DNA from 2 places in the Streptomyces sp. NPDC045967 genome. Region 2 is predicted to be linked to the other one. Evidence: riboswitches for the same ligand, from Rfam matches in the RefSeq annotation. Region 2 holds a riboswitch; the other holds the start of a gene.
What was found. Region 2 has a riboswitch for cobalamin ahead of AC07FY_RS07835 (ribonucleoside-diphosphate reductase subunit alpha). Riboswitches for the same ligand answer to the same signal wherever they lie in the genome.
Positions count from the first base shown of each region.

Region 1: another riboswitch for cobalamin. It lies ahead of AC07FY_RS08845 (energy-coupling factor ABC transporter permease); the one in region 2 lies ahead of AC07FY_RS07835 (ribonucleoside-diphosphate reductase subunit alpha).

Region 1 is NZ_JBWKLE010000003.1:412,250-419,470, reverse strand. It holds gene AC07FY_RS08850 (AMIN-like domain-containing (lipo)protein) at 1-410, shown strand, start outside; cobalamin riboswitch at 719-944, shown strand; gene AC07FY_RS08845 (energy-coupling factor ABC transporter permease) at 974-1,669, shown strand; gene AC07FY_RS08840 (energy-coupling factor ABC transporter substrate-binding protein) at 1,669-2,013, shown strand; gene cbiQ (cobalt ECF transporter T component CbiQ) at 2,017-2,766, shown strand; gene AC07FY_RS08830 (energy-coupling factor ABC transporter ATP-binding protein) at 2,763-3,584, shown strand; gene AC07FY_RS08825 (PadR family transcriptional regulator) at 3,622-4,185, shown strand; gene AC07FY_RS08820 (EF-hand domain-containing protein) at 4,243-4,455, opposite strand; gene AC07FY_RS08815 (YncE family protein) at 4,594-5,781, opposite strand; gene AC07FY_RS08810 (polysaccharide deacetylase family protein) at 5,778-6,575, opposite strand; gene AC07FY_RS08805 (ATP-binding protein) at 6,939-7,221, opposite strand, start outside.
Region 2 is NZ_JBWKLE010000003.1:189,923-197,143, reverse strand. It holds gene AC07FY_RS07850 (carbon starvation CstA family protein) at 1-1,948, shown strand, start outside; gene AC07FY_RS07845 (CstA-like transporter-associated (seleno)protein) at 1,945-2,142, shown strand; gene AC07FY_RS07840 (GNAT family N-acetyltransferase) at 2,243-2,737, shown strand; cobalamin riboswitch at 2,789-2,910, shown strand; gene AC07FY_RS07835 (ribonucleoside-diphosphate reductase subunit alpha) at 3,052-5,430, shown strand; gene AC07FY_RS07830 (ribonucleotide-diphosphate reductase subunit beta) at 5,430-6,446, shown strand; gene AC07FY_RS07825 (hypothetical protein) at 6,401-6,607, opposite strand; gene AC07FY_RS07820 (helix-turn-helix domain-containing protein) at 6,689-7,221, shown strand, end outside.

The DNA.
Region 1 (7,221 bases), 220 kb from region 2:
CCACCCGGGCCCAGGCCCAGACCCAGACCCCGCTCGTCGTCAACGCCCGCTGGGCGGGGCACGCCACCTACGACCGGATCGTCATCGACCTGCAGGGGTACGTCCCCGGGGCGACCGTCACTCCCGTCGCGCAGCTGATCTACGACGGCTCGGGCAAACCCGTGCCGCTGCCCGGCAAGCACTTCCTGGAGATCCGCCTCAACCCCGCGGCGGCGCACAACGACGCCGGGACGAGCGTCTACACCGGACCCAAGCTCCAGCAGATCCCGCTCCCCAAGCTCAAGGGCATCGCCATGACCGGCGACTACGAGGGGTACGTGACCTTCGGCGCCGCCTTCGACACCCTGCCCTACTACCGCACCTTCGCCCTGCACTCGCCCGAGCGACTGGTCGTGGACATCGCCCACTGACCGCCGCCGCCCGGCAGCCCGCGTCCCACGGGGAGCGCCGCTCCCCGCGGGCCGGGTCACCGTCCGGGGCCTTGGCGGCCGGGTCACTGCCCGGCCCGCGGGCAACCGGAACCGCTCGGAACGGCATGGCCCGCCGAGCAGCACGCGCGTGCGACCGAAAGGAAAACCGGAAGTCCCGTGGCCCGCCCGGCCGTTGGCGCGCGACCACCGCCGGGGACCTCTCCGCGCCCGCCGCAGCGCGCGGGCAAGCGGAGTTCGGACACCTCGTGGCCCGTTCGAGACGGGTTGTTACCGGCCCGCTCCGCCCACTAGGGTCAGCGGGCCTTGGTGTTCGGGAAACCGGTGGAAAACCGGTGCGGCCCTCGCCACTGTGATCGGGGAAGTCCGGCTCCACTCTCCCCCTGCCTCCGTCGGGGGGGAACCCCAGCGGGAAGCCACTGGGACACCGTGCGGAACACCGTACGGCCCCGGGAAGGCGGAGCCCGGGCATCAGCACCCGTGAGCCAGGAGACCGGCCGGGGCGCGTTGTCCATCCACGAGGTGCTGGAGAGGTCTCCCCACTCATGCATATTGCCGAGGGGTTCCTACCCCCGTTGCACGCGGTCGCCTGGGGCGCCGCGTCCGCTCCGTTCGTCGTCCACGGCGTCCGGGCCCTCACCCGCGAGGTGAAGGCGAATCCCGAGAGCACGCTCCTGCTCGGCGCGTCCGGAGCGTTCACGTTCGTGCTCTCCGCCCTGAAGGTCCCGTCCGTGACGGGCAGCTGCTCCCACCCCACCGGTACCGGTCTCGGCGCCATCCTGTTCAAGCCGCCGATCATGGCGGTGCTCGGCACGATCACGCTGCTCTTCCAGGCGCTGCTGCTCGCCCACGGCGGGCTCACCACGCTCGGCGCCAACGTCTTCTCGATGGCGGTGGCCGGCCCCTGGGCGGGCTACGCCGTCTACCGGCTGCTGCGGAAGTTCGACGCGCCGCTGATGGTGGCGGTGTTCTTCGGCGCGTTCTTCGCCGACCTGGTCACCTACTGCGTGACCTCCGTGCAGCTGGCGCTGGCCTTCCCGGACGCCGCCACCGGGTTCACCGGCGCGCTGGTGAAGTTCGCCGAGATCTTCGCGCTCACCCAGATCCCGCTCGCGGTGAGCGAGGGGCTGCTGACCGTACTCGTGATGCGGCTGCTGATGCAGTCCAGCAAGTCGGACCTGGTCCGGCTCGGCGTGGCCCGGCTCACCGGATCCGACAAGCAGCGGGAGGCGACGGCCTGATGACCAGGAACGCGAAGATCAACACCCTGCTGCTGCTCCTGGTGGCGGCGCTGGCCGTCCTCCCGATCGCGCTGGGTCTGGGAGACGGCAAGGAGGAGCCCTTCGCGGGCGCCGACGGGCAGGCGGAGGCGGCCATCACCGAGCTGCGGCCGGACTACGAGCCGTGGTTCTCCCCGCTGTACGAACCTCCGTCCGCGGAGGTGGAGTCGGCCCTCTTCGCCCTCCAGGCGGCGCTGGGCGCGGGCGTGCTCGCGTACTACTTCGGGATCCGCAGAGGGCGCCGCCAGGGCGCCGCGGCAGCGGCGGCCACACCGCCCGCCGAACCCCCCGCCACGGAGTCGTAGGCGGTGCTGCCGATCGACGCGGCGGCGCACTCCAGCCGGTGGCGCCATCGCCATCCGCTGGACAAGGCGGTCCTGGGCATCGGACTGACGATCACCGCGGTGTGCCTCCCTCCCTGGCCCGGCGGGCCGTTGGTGGGGGTGGCCACCCTCTGCCTGCTGCTCGGGCCCGCCGGGGTGCCCGGGCGGCAGCTGTGGCGCGCCTTCCGGATCCCGCTCGGGTTCTGCTTCACCGGCGCGCTGCCGCTGCTGGTGGCGGTGGGCGGGCCGGACGGCTTCCTCTCGCCGGCCCCGGGCGGGCCCCGGCAGGCCGTCGAGCTGCTGCTGCGCACCTCGGCGGCCTCGCTCGGCGTGCTGCTGTTCGCCTTCACCACCCCGGTCTCGGACGTGCTGCCGCGGCTGGTGCGGGCCGGGGTCCCGGCCCCGGTGGTGGACGTGGCCCTGGTCATGTACCGGATCGGGTTCCTGCTGCTCGACTCCCTGGCCCGGATCCGCCAGGCCCAGGCGGCCCGGCTGGGCACCGCCGGCCGGGCGGCGGCCTGGCGGTCGGTGGCCGGGCTCGCCGCGACCTCGTTCGTACGGGCCTTCGACCGCGCGGCGCGGCTCCAGGCGGGCCTCGCCGGCCGGGGCTACGACGGCGCGCTGCGGGTCCTGGTCCCGCAGTCCACCCCGTCCCGGCCGTTCCTGGCCTGGTCCGGCGCGCTGCTGGCCGGGCTGGTCGCCGTCACTCTCGCGTTGAAGGAGCTGTTCCTGTGAGGCCGTTGGTGGAACTGGTGGGCGCGGGCTACGCGTATGAGGACGGGCCCGCCGTGCTCCGCGGAGTGGACTTCGGGATCGCCGCGGGGCGGGCGCTGGTCCTGCTCGGCCGCAACGGCAGCGGCAAGACCACGCTGATGCGGCTGCTGAGCGGCGGCCTCAAGCCCGGCTCGGGCGCGCTGCTCCTGGACGGCGCGGTGGTGGCCCATGACCGGGCGGGCCTGACCCGGCTGCGGACGGCGGTGCAGCTGGTCGTGCAGGACCCGGACGACCAGTTGTTCGCGGCCTCGGTGGAACAGGACGTGTCCTTCGGCCCGATGAACCTGGGCCTGCCCCTCGCCGAGGTCCGCGAGCGGGTCGGCTCCGCCCTCGCCGCCCTGGACATCACGGCGCTGCGCGACCGCCCGACGCACCTGCTGTCTTACGGGCAGCGCAAGCGGGCGGCCATCGCGGGTGCGGTGGCGATGGCTCCGCGGGTGCTGATCCTGGACGAGCCGACGGCCGGTCTGGACCCGGACGGCCAGGAGCGGCTGCTGGAGGTGCTGGCGGGGCTGCGTGCCTCGGGCACGACGGTGGTGATGGCCACGCACGACGTGGACCTGGCCGTGCGCTGGGCCGACGACGCGGCGGTGCTGACCCCGTCCGGCATCCGGGTGGGGCCGGCGGCGGAACTCCTGTCCGATCGCGCGCTGCTCGCCGAGGCGGGCCTGCGCCAGGCGTGGTCCCCGGCGGTGACGGCCCTGCTGCGCAGCCGGGGCCTGCTGGCCCCCGGCCTCCCGGGCCCGCGCACCCCGGAGGCGCTGGCGGACTGGCGGTAGGGGCCGGGACGGCCCGGGGCCTCCCTAGGATGGCGTCATGTCGCTGCCGCACGCCATCCTCACCGCCCTGCTCGAGAAGCCCTCGTCGGGGCTGGAGCTGACCCGGCGGTTCGACAAGTCGATCGGGTACTTCTGGTCGGCGACGCACCAGCAGATCTACCGCGAGCTCGGCCGGCTGGAGGAGTCCGGGCTGATCCGGGAGCTGCCGAGCGAGGTGCCCGTGCGCGGGCAGAAGAAGGAGTACGAGGTCCTGGCGGCGGGCAGCGCGGAGCTGGCGCGGTGGGTCGGCGAGAGCCAGGACCCCAAGCCGATGCGCGATCCCCTGCTGCTGCGCATCCGCGCGGCGGGCGTGGTCGGACCGCACGGGCTCGGGCCGGAGCTGCGGCGCCATCTGGAGCTGCACCGGCAGCAGCTGGCGCAGTACGAGGCGATCGAGGAGAAGGACTTCCCCCCGGAGCGCGACGCCGTGGAGGACCGGCTGCGCCGGCTGGTCCTGCACGGCGGGATCGCCCTGGAGACGTTCTGGCTGCACTGGCTGGAGGAGGCCCTCGGCGAGGTCGGGGACACGGCCCCCTCGGACGGGCCCGGCCCCGGGGCATGACCGCGCCCCCGTCCCGGCGGGCGGAACGGGGGCGGGGGCCGGCTGTCCGGCCGGGGACTACTTGTTCAGGGCGGCCCAGAACTCGTCGAAGCTCAGCAGGCCGTCGCCGTCGGCGTCCTTGGCCGCGACGATCGCGTCCGCGACCGAACCGGTGACGTAGGCGTCCCCCATGGCCTTCATGGCCGCGCTGTACTCGTCGGCCGTGATGAAGCCGTCACCGTTCACGTCGAACTTGTCGAACGTCGCCCGCGCGCTCTCGATGCTCGCCACTGGGTCCACCCCTTCTTGGTGCTTGTTGACCGGCTCAGGGTAGCCGCCCCCCGCACCGGCCACGGCTGCGGGGCCCGTACGGGACCTGGGCCCTGTCGTCAAAGTCGCGCCTGGCCCGCGCCACTGTGACGACAGGACCTAGCGGAAGATGCCGGTGTGGCCGAGCGAGTAGCGGCCGGGCTGCGGGTAGACGGCGAGGCCGTGCGGGCCGCCGCCGACGGGGATCCGGGCGAGCTGCTTGCCGGTGGCCGTGTCGATCGCGTAGACCTCGGAGTCGTAGCGGCCCGAGAGCCACAGCACCTTGCCGTCGGCGGAGACACCGCCCATGTCCGGGCTGCCGCCGTCGGGCAGCGTCCACTTCTTGGTGAGCTTGTTCCGCGGGAAGTCGAAGACCGAGATGGTGCCCTCGCCGCGGTTGGAGACGTACATCTCCTTGGAGTCCCGGCTCACGTACAGGCCGTGGCAGCCCTTCCCGGTCGGCAGCAGCTTGGGCACCTCGAACTTGTCGCCGCCGAGCACCCACATGCCGTGCGCCATCATGTCCGCGATGTAGAAGGTCTTGCCGTCCGGGGACACCTTGACGTCCTGCGGCATGGCGCCCTCGAAGGGCAGTTTCTGCTGGCCGACGACCTCCATCTTCTCGGTGTCGACCTTGAGGAGCTCCCCGGAGAACTCGCAGCTGACGATGAAGTAGCGGCCGTCGGCGGAGAAGTCCGCGTGGTTGACGCCGTAGCAGCTCACCGGGACGGTCTTCACGCGGTCCATGGTGTGCGGGTCGCGGAAGACCAGCTCCTTGTCCATCGAGGCCATGACGATCGCGTACTTGCCGTTCGGCGTGAAGTACAGGTTGTACGGGTCGTGCACCTCGACGGGCTTGCCCGCCTCCCCCGTGGCCGGGTTGATCGGGGTCAGCGTGTGGCCGCGGTTGTTGTTGACCCACAGGGTCTTCAGGTCCCAGGAGGGCACCACGTGCTGCGGCTGGACGCCGACCGGGATGGTGTCGATGACCTGGTAGGTGGCCGGGTCGATGACGGACACCGTGTTGGAGGCGGTGTTCGGCACGTAGACGCGCGAGGGGAAGTCCTTGACCACCGGCGAGAGCCGGTTCGGGCGGTCCGCCGCGTACACGTCGTTCGGATCGAGGAGCGGGGGCATGCCGGCGAGCCCCGGCGGGGCCGCCGGGACGGCCCTGGGGGGTCGGGCGGCACCCTTGGTGCTGAGCGCCTCAGCGGGTCCCTTGTCGGCCGATCCGCAGCCGGCCAGGGCGGCGAGGACCAGACCGGCCAGCAGCACGGCGGCCTTCCGGGGAAGGCAGGTGGTCTTCATGGCGTCAGCAGCTCCGTGGTGGTCACCGCGCGCAGCTTGCGGCGCGCGAGTTCTTCGAGGAGGGGCGGCATCGCGTCGACCGTGTCCGCGTAGCCGAAGTGCAGGCTCACCACCGATCCGGGCAGGATCGTCCCGGTGGCGTTGCGGATGACGGCCGCGGCACCGGGCGAGGTGAAGTCGAGGGAGTCCACGTCGTACGACAGGACGTGCGGATAGCCGGCCCGCCGGGCCAGCTTCTGGACGAGGGGGGTGGCGTACTGCGTCTGGGAGGGCCGGAACCAGGTGCCGATGGAGCCGGTGAGCCGCTTGAGCCGCTGGGCGCAGCCGGTGATCTCGGCGTATGCCTCGGCTTCCGGCATGTCGTTGATCGCGAGGTGGCGCTGGGTGTGGTTGCCCAGTTCGTGGCCGCCGTCGAGGATCCGGCGGGCCAGGTCGGGGTGGGCGTCGAGCCAGCCCCCGATCGCGAGGACGGTGACGCGCGCGCCGGCCTCCTCGGCCGCGGCGAGGACGGACCGGGCGGTGGCGGGATCACCGTTGCCGTGGAAGGTGAGGGCGACCCGGGGGCGGTCGCGCGGGCCGTGGGAGATCTCGACGGGCAGGCCGGGATACCGGCGCGGGAGCGCCGCGGCCGGTTGGGCGGGCCGGGCCGGTCTCGCCGGAGCGGGGGGCGGGGCGGAGGGCGCGGCGGCGGGGCGAGCCGGTCCGCAGGCGGCGGTGAGGCCGGCCGCGGCGGCGCCGGCCGTGGCGAGACCGCCCGCGCGCAGGACCGCGCGGCGGCCTGGATGTGAGAGCACCTGCCCATTTAAGGGGCGGAACGCTCACAAGGTAATGATTGACCCAATTCGGTACGTTGGCCGGAGTCGGCCCCGCGGCCGTCCGTCCGTTATGTGATCAACGATTTACACAGAGCGGTCGATAGTTATTCATTGAATGCGAGGTGAGTGGCTCACCTCACCTAGGATTTAACGCGAAACTCTCACTATTTGAACACTTATGTCCGAGTAGGGACTTTTGGCGTTCGGGGCCGCGTCTGCCATAGTCGGAACCACGGCTTCCCATTGACCCGAGCGAAGTCGCCACGCCGAGGATCACACCCCCTTCGATCCTCGGCGCACCCATGAAGCCCCCGCCCGCCCCACCACGGCGACCAGGGGGCTTCAGGCGTTCTGGCGGTCGGCCACGCGCATCTCGAACCAGGTGATCTTCCCGCGCGGCAGCAGGTCGGCCCCCCAGCGGTCGGACAGCTTGTCGACGAGGAACAGCCCCCGCCCGGTCGTGTCCAGTTCGTGGACCGGCATCAGGCACGGCAGCCCGCGCGAGGGGTCCCGCACCTCCACCCGGATCCAGCCGCGCCGCCGGTGCATGCGTAAACCGAAGGAGCGGGCGCCGGTGTGCCGGACCGCGTTGCCCACGAGTTCCGAGACCAGCAGGACGGCGTGC
Region 2 (7,221 bases):
CGCCGAACGCCTCGACAACGGTGTCGACTTCCACCCGACCGACCGGCGCGTCCTCTTCGGCCACCACTTCGCCGCCGTCGCCGGCGCCGGACCGCTCGTCGGGCCCGTGCTCGCCGCGCAGATGGGGTACCTGCCCGGCACCATCTGGATCGTCGTCGGAGTGATCTTCGCCGGCGCCGTGCAGGACATGGTGACCCTGTTCTTCTCCACCCGGCGCGACGGCCGTTCGCTCGGCCAGATGGCCCGGGACGAGATCGGCCCCGTGGGCGGAGCCGCCGCCCTGATCGCCGTGTTCGCCATCATGATCATCCTGCTGGCCGTGCTCGCGCTGGTCATCGTCAACGCCCTGGCGCACTCGCCCTGGGGCGTCTTCTCCATCGGCATGACCATCCCGATCGCCCTCTTCATGGGCTTCTACCTGCGCGTCCTGCGTCCCGGCCGGGTCACCGAGGTCTCGCTGATCGGTGTGGCCCTGCTGCTGCTCGCCATCGTCGCGGGCGGCTGGGTCGCGGAGTCCTCGCTGGCCGGCACCTTCACGCTGGAGAAGGAGACGCTGGTCATCTGGATGATCGTGTACGGCTTCCTGGCCTCGGTGCTGCCGGTCTGGATGCTGCTCGCGCCGCGCGACTACCTCTCCACCTTCATGAAGGTCGGCACCATCGCCCTGCTGGCCCTCGGGGTGTTCATCGCGATGCCCACCTTGAAGATGCCCGCGGTCACCGACTTCGCCGCGCGCGGCGACGGCCCGGTCTTCGCCGGTTCGATGTTCCCGTTCGTGTTCATCACGATCGCCTGTGGCGCCCTGTCCGGCTTCCACGCCCTGGTCTCCTCGGGCACGACCCCGAAGATGATCCAGAAGGAGACCCAGGTCCGGATGATCGGCTACGGGGCGATGCTCACCGAGTCGTTCGTCGCCGTCATGGCCGTGATCACGGCCTGCATCCTGGAGCCCGGCCTCTACTTCGCCATCAACTCCCCCGGCGGCGTCATCGGCACCACGGTGGAGTCGGCCTCGCAGGCGGTCACGGGCTTCGGCTTCGCCATATCGCCCGATGCGCTGGCCCAGGCGGCGAAGGACGTCGAGGAGACGAGCCTGCTCTCCCGCACCGGTGGCGCGCCGACCTTCGCACTCGGCATGTCCGAGATCTTCGCCTCCGTGATCGGCGGCGCATCGATGAAGGCGTTCTGGTACCACTTCGCGATCATGTTCGAGGCGCTGTTCATCCTCACCACCGTGGACGCGGGGACCAGGGTCGGCCGGTTCATGCTCCAGGACACCCTGGGCAACGTGCACAAGTCCTTCAAGGACGTCAGCTGGAAGCCGGGCGTCTGGCTGGCCAGCGCCGTCGTGGTCGGCGGTTGGGGCTACTTCCTGTGGGTCGGCGTGAAGGACCCGCTGGGCGGCATCAACCAGCTGTTCCCGCTCTTCGGCATCGCGAACCAGCTGCTGGCGGCCGTCGCCCTGGCGGTCTGCACGACGCTGCTGGTGAAGTCGGGCCGGCTGAAGTGGGCCTGGGTGACGGCGGTTCCCCTGGCCTGGGACGCCACGGTGACGCTCACCGCGAGCTACCAGAAGATCTTCTCCGAGGACGTCCGGGTCGGCTTCTTCGCCCAGCGCGACAAGTACCAGGCCGGCATCGACGCGGACAAGGTGCTGCCGCCCGCCAAGAACATGGACGAGATGCACACGGTGGTCACCAACGCCACGGTGGACGGGGTCCTGTGCGCCCTGTTCGCGCTGCTGATCGTCGTCGTGCTGGCCGACGCGGCCCGGACGTGCTTCAAGGCGATCAGCGACCCCGGTTCCGCCAGGCTGGCCGAGGTGCCGTGGACCGAGTCGCGGATCGTCGCTCCCGCCGGGCTGTTCCCGACGGCCGAGGAGAAGGCGGAGCTCGCCGCGGCCGGGCTGGACTCGGGCGGCGGCCGGGTCAAGGAGCCGGTGGCATGACCTCCCTGCGGGAGCGGCTGGCCACGATCCGGTACTTCGTACGGGAGTTCTCCGGCGAGGCGGCCTACGACCGCTATGTGGCCCACGCCCGCGGCCACGACGCGGACGCGCCGGTCATGACCCGCCGCGCCTTCGAGCGCGCCCGCACCGACGCCCGCGAGGCGGACCCCCGCGAGGGCTTCGGCTGCTGCTGAGCCCGCGCCGCACACCCGAAGGCCCCGCCGCTGCCCCGCGGCGGGGCCTTCGTCCGGTCCGGGCGGGCCCCGCTCCGGCGCCGTCCTGCACACTCGGTCCATGGACATCGTGATCAGGGCGGCACGGCCCGCCGAGTACGAGCAGCTGGGTGAGCTCACCGCGCAGGCCTACCTGGGCGACGGGCTGCTGGGGTCGGGCGAGGCGTTCTACGCCTCCGTTCTGCGCGATGTCGCCGGTCGGGCCGCCGACGGGGAGGTGCTCGTCGCCGTCCACGAGGGAGCCGTGCTCGGCGGGGTCACCTTCGCCCCGCCCGGCAGTCCGCTGGCGGACATAGCCGGGCCCGGCGAGGCCGAGTTCCGGATGCTGGCCGTCGCCGGCGCGGCGCGCGGCCGGGGTGCGGGCGAGGCGCTGGTGCGGGCCTGCGTGGCCCGGGCGCGCGAGCTGGCCGGGGTCACACACCTGGTGCTGTCCACCCAGCGCGGCATGACGGGGGCCCAGCGGATCTACGAGCGGCTGGGGTTCACCCGTACGCCGGAGCGGGACTGGGCACCGGTTCCGGGGCTCACCTTGCTCACGTACCGGCTGGAGTTGTAGCCGCGTCGGCACTACATGTGGGGGGTCACGCAGACCAGGCCCCCCACATGTATGCTCATGCCTGCTGTCGCCGCAGGGGAATCCGGTGTGAATCCGGAACTGTCCCGCAACGGTATGAAGTGTCCGGCTCCCGGGCATGAAGTCCGAGGACCTGCCGACGGTGCACCCGGGTCGACCGAACCGGGTGCCGATACGTCCGGGCCTCGCGGTTGGGCCGGTGGACGGCCTGCGGTGTGCGCGCATCCGCCACGCCCGCATGCGCCTCCCCTGCCCGCCCGCCGTCGATCCGGGCCGAGCGAGGGAGAGCTCCCGCCGTGACCATCGCGCCTTCAGCACCGCGCGCCGCGTCCGTTCCAGGCGACACCACCGAGGGCCCGGGGGCCGCGCTGCTGCGCACCCTCACCGAACTGACGGCGGACCTCCCCGACACCGACCCCGGCCGGGTCGCCGCCGCCGCGCTGCGCGGCCGCAGCGCCGCCGCCGACGAGGCCGAACTGCGGGGCCTGGCCACCGAGTCCGCCGCCGGCCTGATCTCCGAGGACCCGGCCTACTCCAAGCTCGCCGCCCGGCTGCTGACGCTGGCCGTGCGGGACGAGGCCGCGGGCCAGGACTCCACCTCCTTCTCGGCCTCCGTCGAGGTCGGCCACCGCGAGGGCCTGATCGCCGACCGCACCGCCGCGTTCGTACGGGCCCACGCGGGCCGCCTGGACGCGCTGGTCGAGCACGCCCTCGCCGACGGCGCCGACGACCGCTTCGGCTTCTTCGGTCTGCGCACCCTGCACAGCCGCTACCTGCTGCGCCACCCGATCACCCGCCAGGTGATCGAGACGCCGCAGTACTTCATGCTGCGCGTGGCCTGCGGCCTGGCGGAGAACGAGTCCCCCGAGGCCCTCGAGGAAGTGGTCTCGCTCTACCGGCTGATGAGCCGCCTGGACTACCTGCCCTCCTCCCCCACGCTCTTCAACTCCGGCACCCGCCACCCGCAGATGTCCTCCTGCTACCTGCTGGACTCCCCGCTGGACGAGCTGGACTCGATCTACGACCGCTACCACCAGGTCGCCCGCCTGTCCAAGCACGCCGGCGGCATCGGCCTGTCGTACTCCCGCATCCGCGCCCGCGGTTCGCTGATCCGCGGCACCAACGGCCACTCCAACGGCATCGTGCCGTTCCTGAAGACCCTCGACGCCTCCGTCGCCGCCGTGAACCAGGGCGGCCGCCGCAAGGGCGCCGCCGCCGTCTACCTGGAGACCTGGCACGCGGACATCGAGGAGTTCCTGGAGCTGCGCGACAACACCGGTGAGGACCAGCGCCGGACGCACAACCTGAACCTGGCCCACTGGGTGCCGGACGAGTTCATGCGCCGGGTCAACGCCGACGCCGACTGGTCGCTGTTCTCCCCGGCCGACGTCCCCGAGCTCGTCGACCTGTGGGGCGACGCGTTCGACGCCGCCTACCGGGCGGCCGAGGCCGCGGGCCTGGCCCGCAAGACCATGCCCGCCCGCGACCTGTACGGCCGGATGATGCGCACCCTCGCGCAGACCGGACAGGGCTGGATGACCTTCAAGGACGCCTCCAACCGCACGGCGAACCAGACCGCCGAGCCGGGTACCGTCGTGCACTCCTCGAACCTGTGCACCGAGATCATCGAGGTCACCGACGACGGCGAGACGGCCGTCTGCAACCTCGGCTCGGTGAACCTCGGCGCCTTCGTCTCGGACGGCGCGATCGAATGGGAGCGGATCGACGAGACCGTACGCACCGCCGTCACCTTCCTCGACCGCGTGGTGGACATCAACTTCTACCCGACCGAGCAGGCCGCCCGTTCCAACGCCCGCTGGCGCCCGGTGGGCCTGGGCGCGATGGGCCTGCAGGACGTCTTCTTCAAGCTGAAGCTGCCCTTCGACTCCCCCGAGGCGAAGGCCCTGTCCACCAAGCTCTCCGAACGCATCATGCTGGCCGCGTACGAGGCCTCCTGCGACCTCGCCGAGCGCAGCGGCCCGCTGCCGGCCTGGGAGCGGACCCGCACCGCCCGCGGCGTGCTGCACCCCGACCACTACGACGTGGAGCTGCACTGGCCGGAGCGCTGGGAGGCGCTGCGCGCCCGGGTCGCGGCGACCGGCATGCGCAACTCGCTCCTCCTCGCCATCGCCCCCACGGCGACGATCGCCTCGATCGCGGGCGTGTACGAGTGCATCGAGCCGCAGGTCTCCAACCTCTTCAAGCGCGAGACGCTGAGCGGTGAGTTCCTCCAGGTCAACGCCTACCTGGTGGAGGAGCTGAAGCGGCTCGGCGTCTGGGACGCGCAGACCCGCGAGGCGCTGCGCGACTCCTCCGGCTCGGTGCAGGGCTTCGGCTGGATCCCGGCCGAGGTCCGCGAGCTGTACCGCACGGCGTGGGAGATCCCGCAGCGCGGCCTGATCGACATGGCGGCGGCCCGTACCCCGTTCCTGGACCAGTCGCAGTCGCTGAACCTGTTCCTGGAGACGCCCACCATCGGCAAGCTCAGCTCGATGTACGCGTATGCCTGGAAGCAGGGCCTGAAGACCACCTACTACCTGCGCTCCCGCCCGGCGACGAAGATCGCCCGCGCCGCGCAGGCCGCCACCCCGGCGGCGCTCCCGCAGGCCGTGGCCGACGCGGAGGCGCTCGCCTGCTCCCTTGAGAACCCCGAGTCCTGCGAGGCCTGCCAGTGATGAGCCCGACCGAGAAGAAGAACCTGCTGGACCCGGGCTTCGAGCTGACGCTCCGCCCGATGCGCTACCCGGACTTCTACGAGCGCTACCGGGACGCGATCAAGAACACGTGGACGGTCGAGGAGGTCGACCTCCACTCGGACGTCGCCGACCTCGCGAAGCTGACGCCGGCCGAGCAGCACATGATCGGCCGCCTGGTCGCGTTCTTCGCGACGGGCGACTCGATCGTCTCGAACAACCTGGTGCTGACGCTCTACAAGCACATCAACTCCCCGGAGGCGCGGCTGTACCTGTCGCGCCAGCTCTTCGAGGAGGCCGTGCACGTCCAGTTCTACCTGACGCTGCTCGACACCTACCTGCCCGACCCGGACGACCGCGCGGCCGCCTTCGACGCGGTCGAGGAGATCCCCTCGATCCGCGAGAAGGCGCAGTTCTGCTTCCGGTGGATGGACTCGGTCGAGAAGATCGAGCGGCTGGAGACGCAGGCCGACCGCCGGCGCTTCCTGCTGAACCTGATCTGCTTCGCGGCGTGCATCGAGGGACTGTTCTTCTACGGCGCGTTCGCGTACGTGTACTGGTTCCGCTCGCGCGGCCTGCTGCACGGCCTCGCGACCGGCACCAACTGGGTGTTCCGCGACGAGACCATGCACATGAACTTCGCCTTCGAGGTCGTGGACACCGTCCGCAAGGAGGAGCCGGAGCTCTTCGACGACGCCCTGCGGCAGCAGGTCACCGACATGCTGAGGGAGGCGGTGGAGGCGGAGCTGCAGTTCGGCCGCGACCTGTGCGGCGAGGGCCTGCCGGGCATGAACACCGATTCGATGCGCGCATACCTGGAGTGCGTCGCGGACCAGCGCCTGGTGCGCCTCGGCTTCCCGCCCGTGTACGGCTCGCAGAACCCGTTCTCCTTCATGGAGTTGCAGGGCGTCCAGGAGCTGACCAACTTCTTCGAGCGCCGTCCGTCGGCGTATCAGGTCGCCGTCGAGGGCACGGTCGACCTGGACGAGGACTTCTGAGCCTTCCGGGCCCTGTCCGACCCGCGCACCGGTGACCGGCCGGCGGCTGCTTCGCGCAGCTGCCGGTCGATCCTGCGTTCCCGGGCGATCCCGTAGAGGGAGGGGGCGAGCAGGAGCGCGGCGACGGCCAGGACGACGAGGTAGTTCGACAACGTGTTCATGACTCCACTCTCGCCAGCCCGGATGAACCGGGACAGCGGCAGGACTGTCCTGGAAGGGCGAATTACTGCCACACTGGCGTCATGCCTTTGAACAACGTGGCCGTGGCCGTCGTCAACGGGGTCGCCCCCTTCGAACTGGGCATCTTCTGCGAGGTGTTCGGAGTGGACCGCACGGGCTCGGGTCTGCCGGGCTACGACTTCGCCGTGTGCGCGGCCGAGGACGCCAGGATGGTCAGCGGCGACGGTGCGTTCGGCCTCACGCTCCACCACGGGCTGGAGCGGCTGGAGGAGGCGGACCTGGTGTGCCTGCCCGCCGACCGGGCGGCGACCACCCGGGACTACCCCGAGCCCCTGCTGGCCGCCCTGAACCGGGCGGTGGGGCGCGGCGCGCGGGTACTGAGCGTGTGCAGCGGCGCCTTCATCCTGGGCGCCGCCGGGCTGCTCGAAGGCCGGCGCTGCACCACGCACTGGATGCACGCGCCCGCCCTGCGCCGCCGCTTCCCGCGCGCCCTGGTCGACCCCGACGTGCTGTACGTGGACGACGGGCCGGTCGTCACCGCCGCCGGCACCGCCTCCGGGATCGACGCCTGCCTGCACCTCGTACGCCAGGAGCA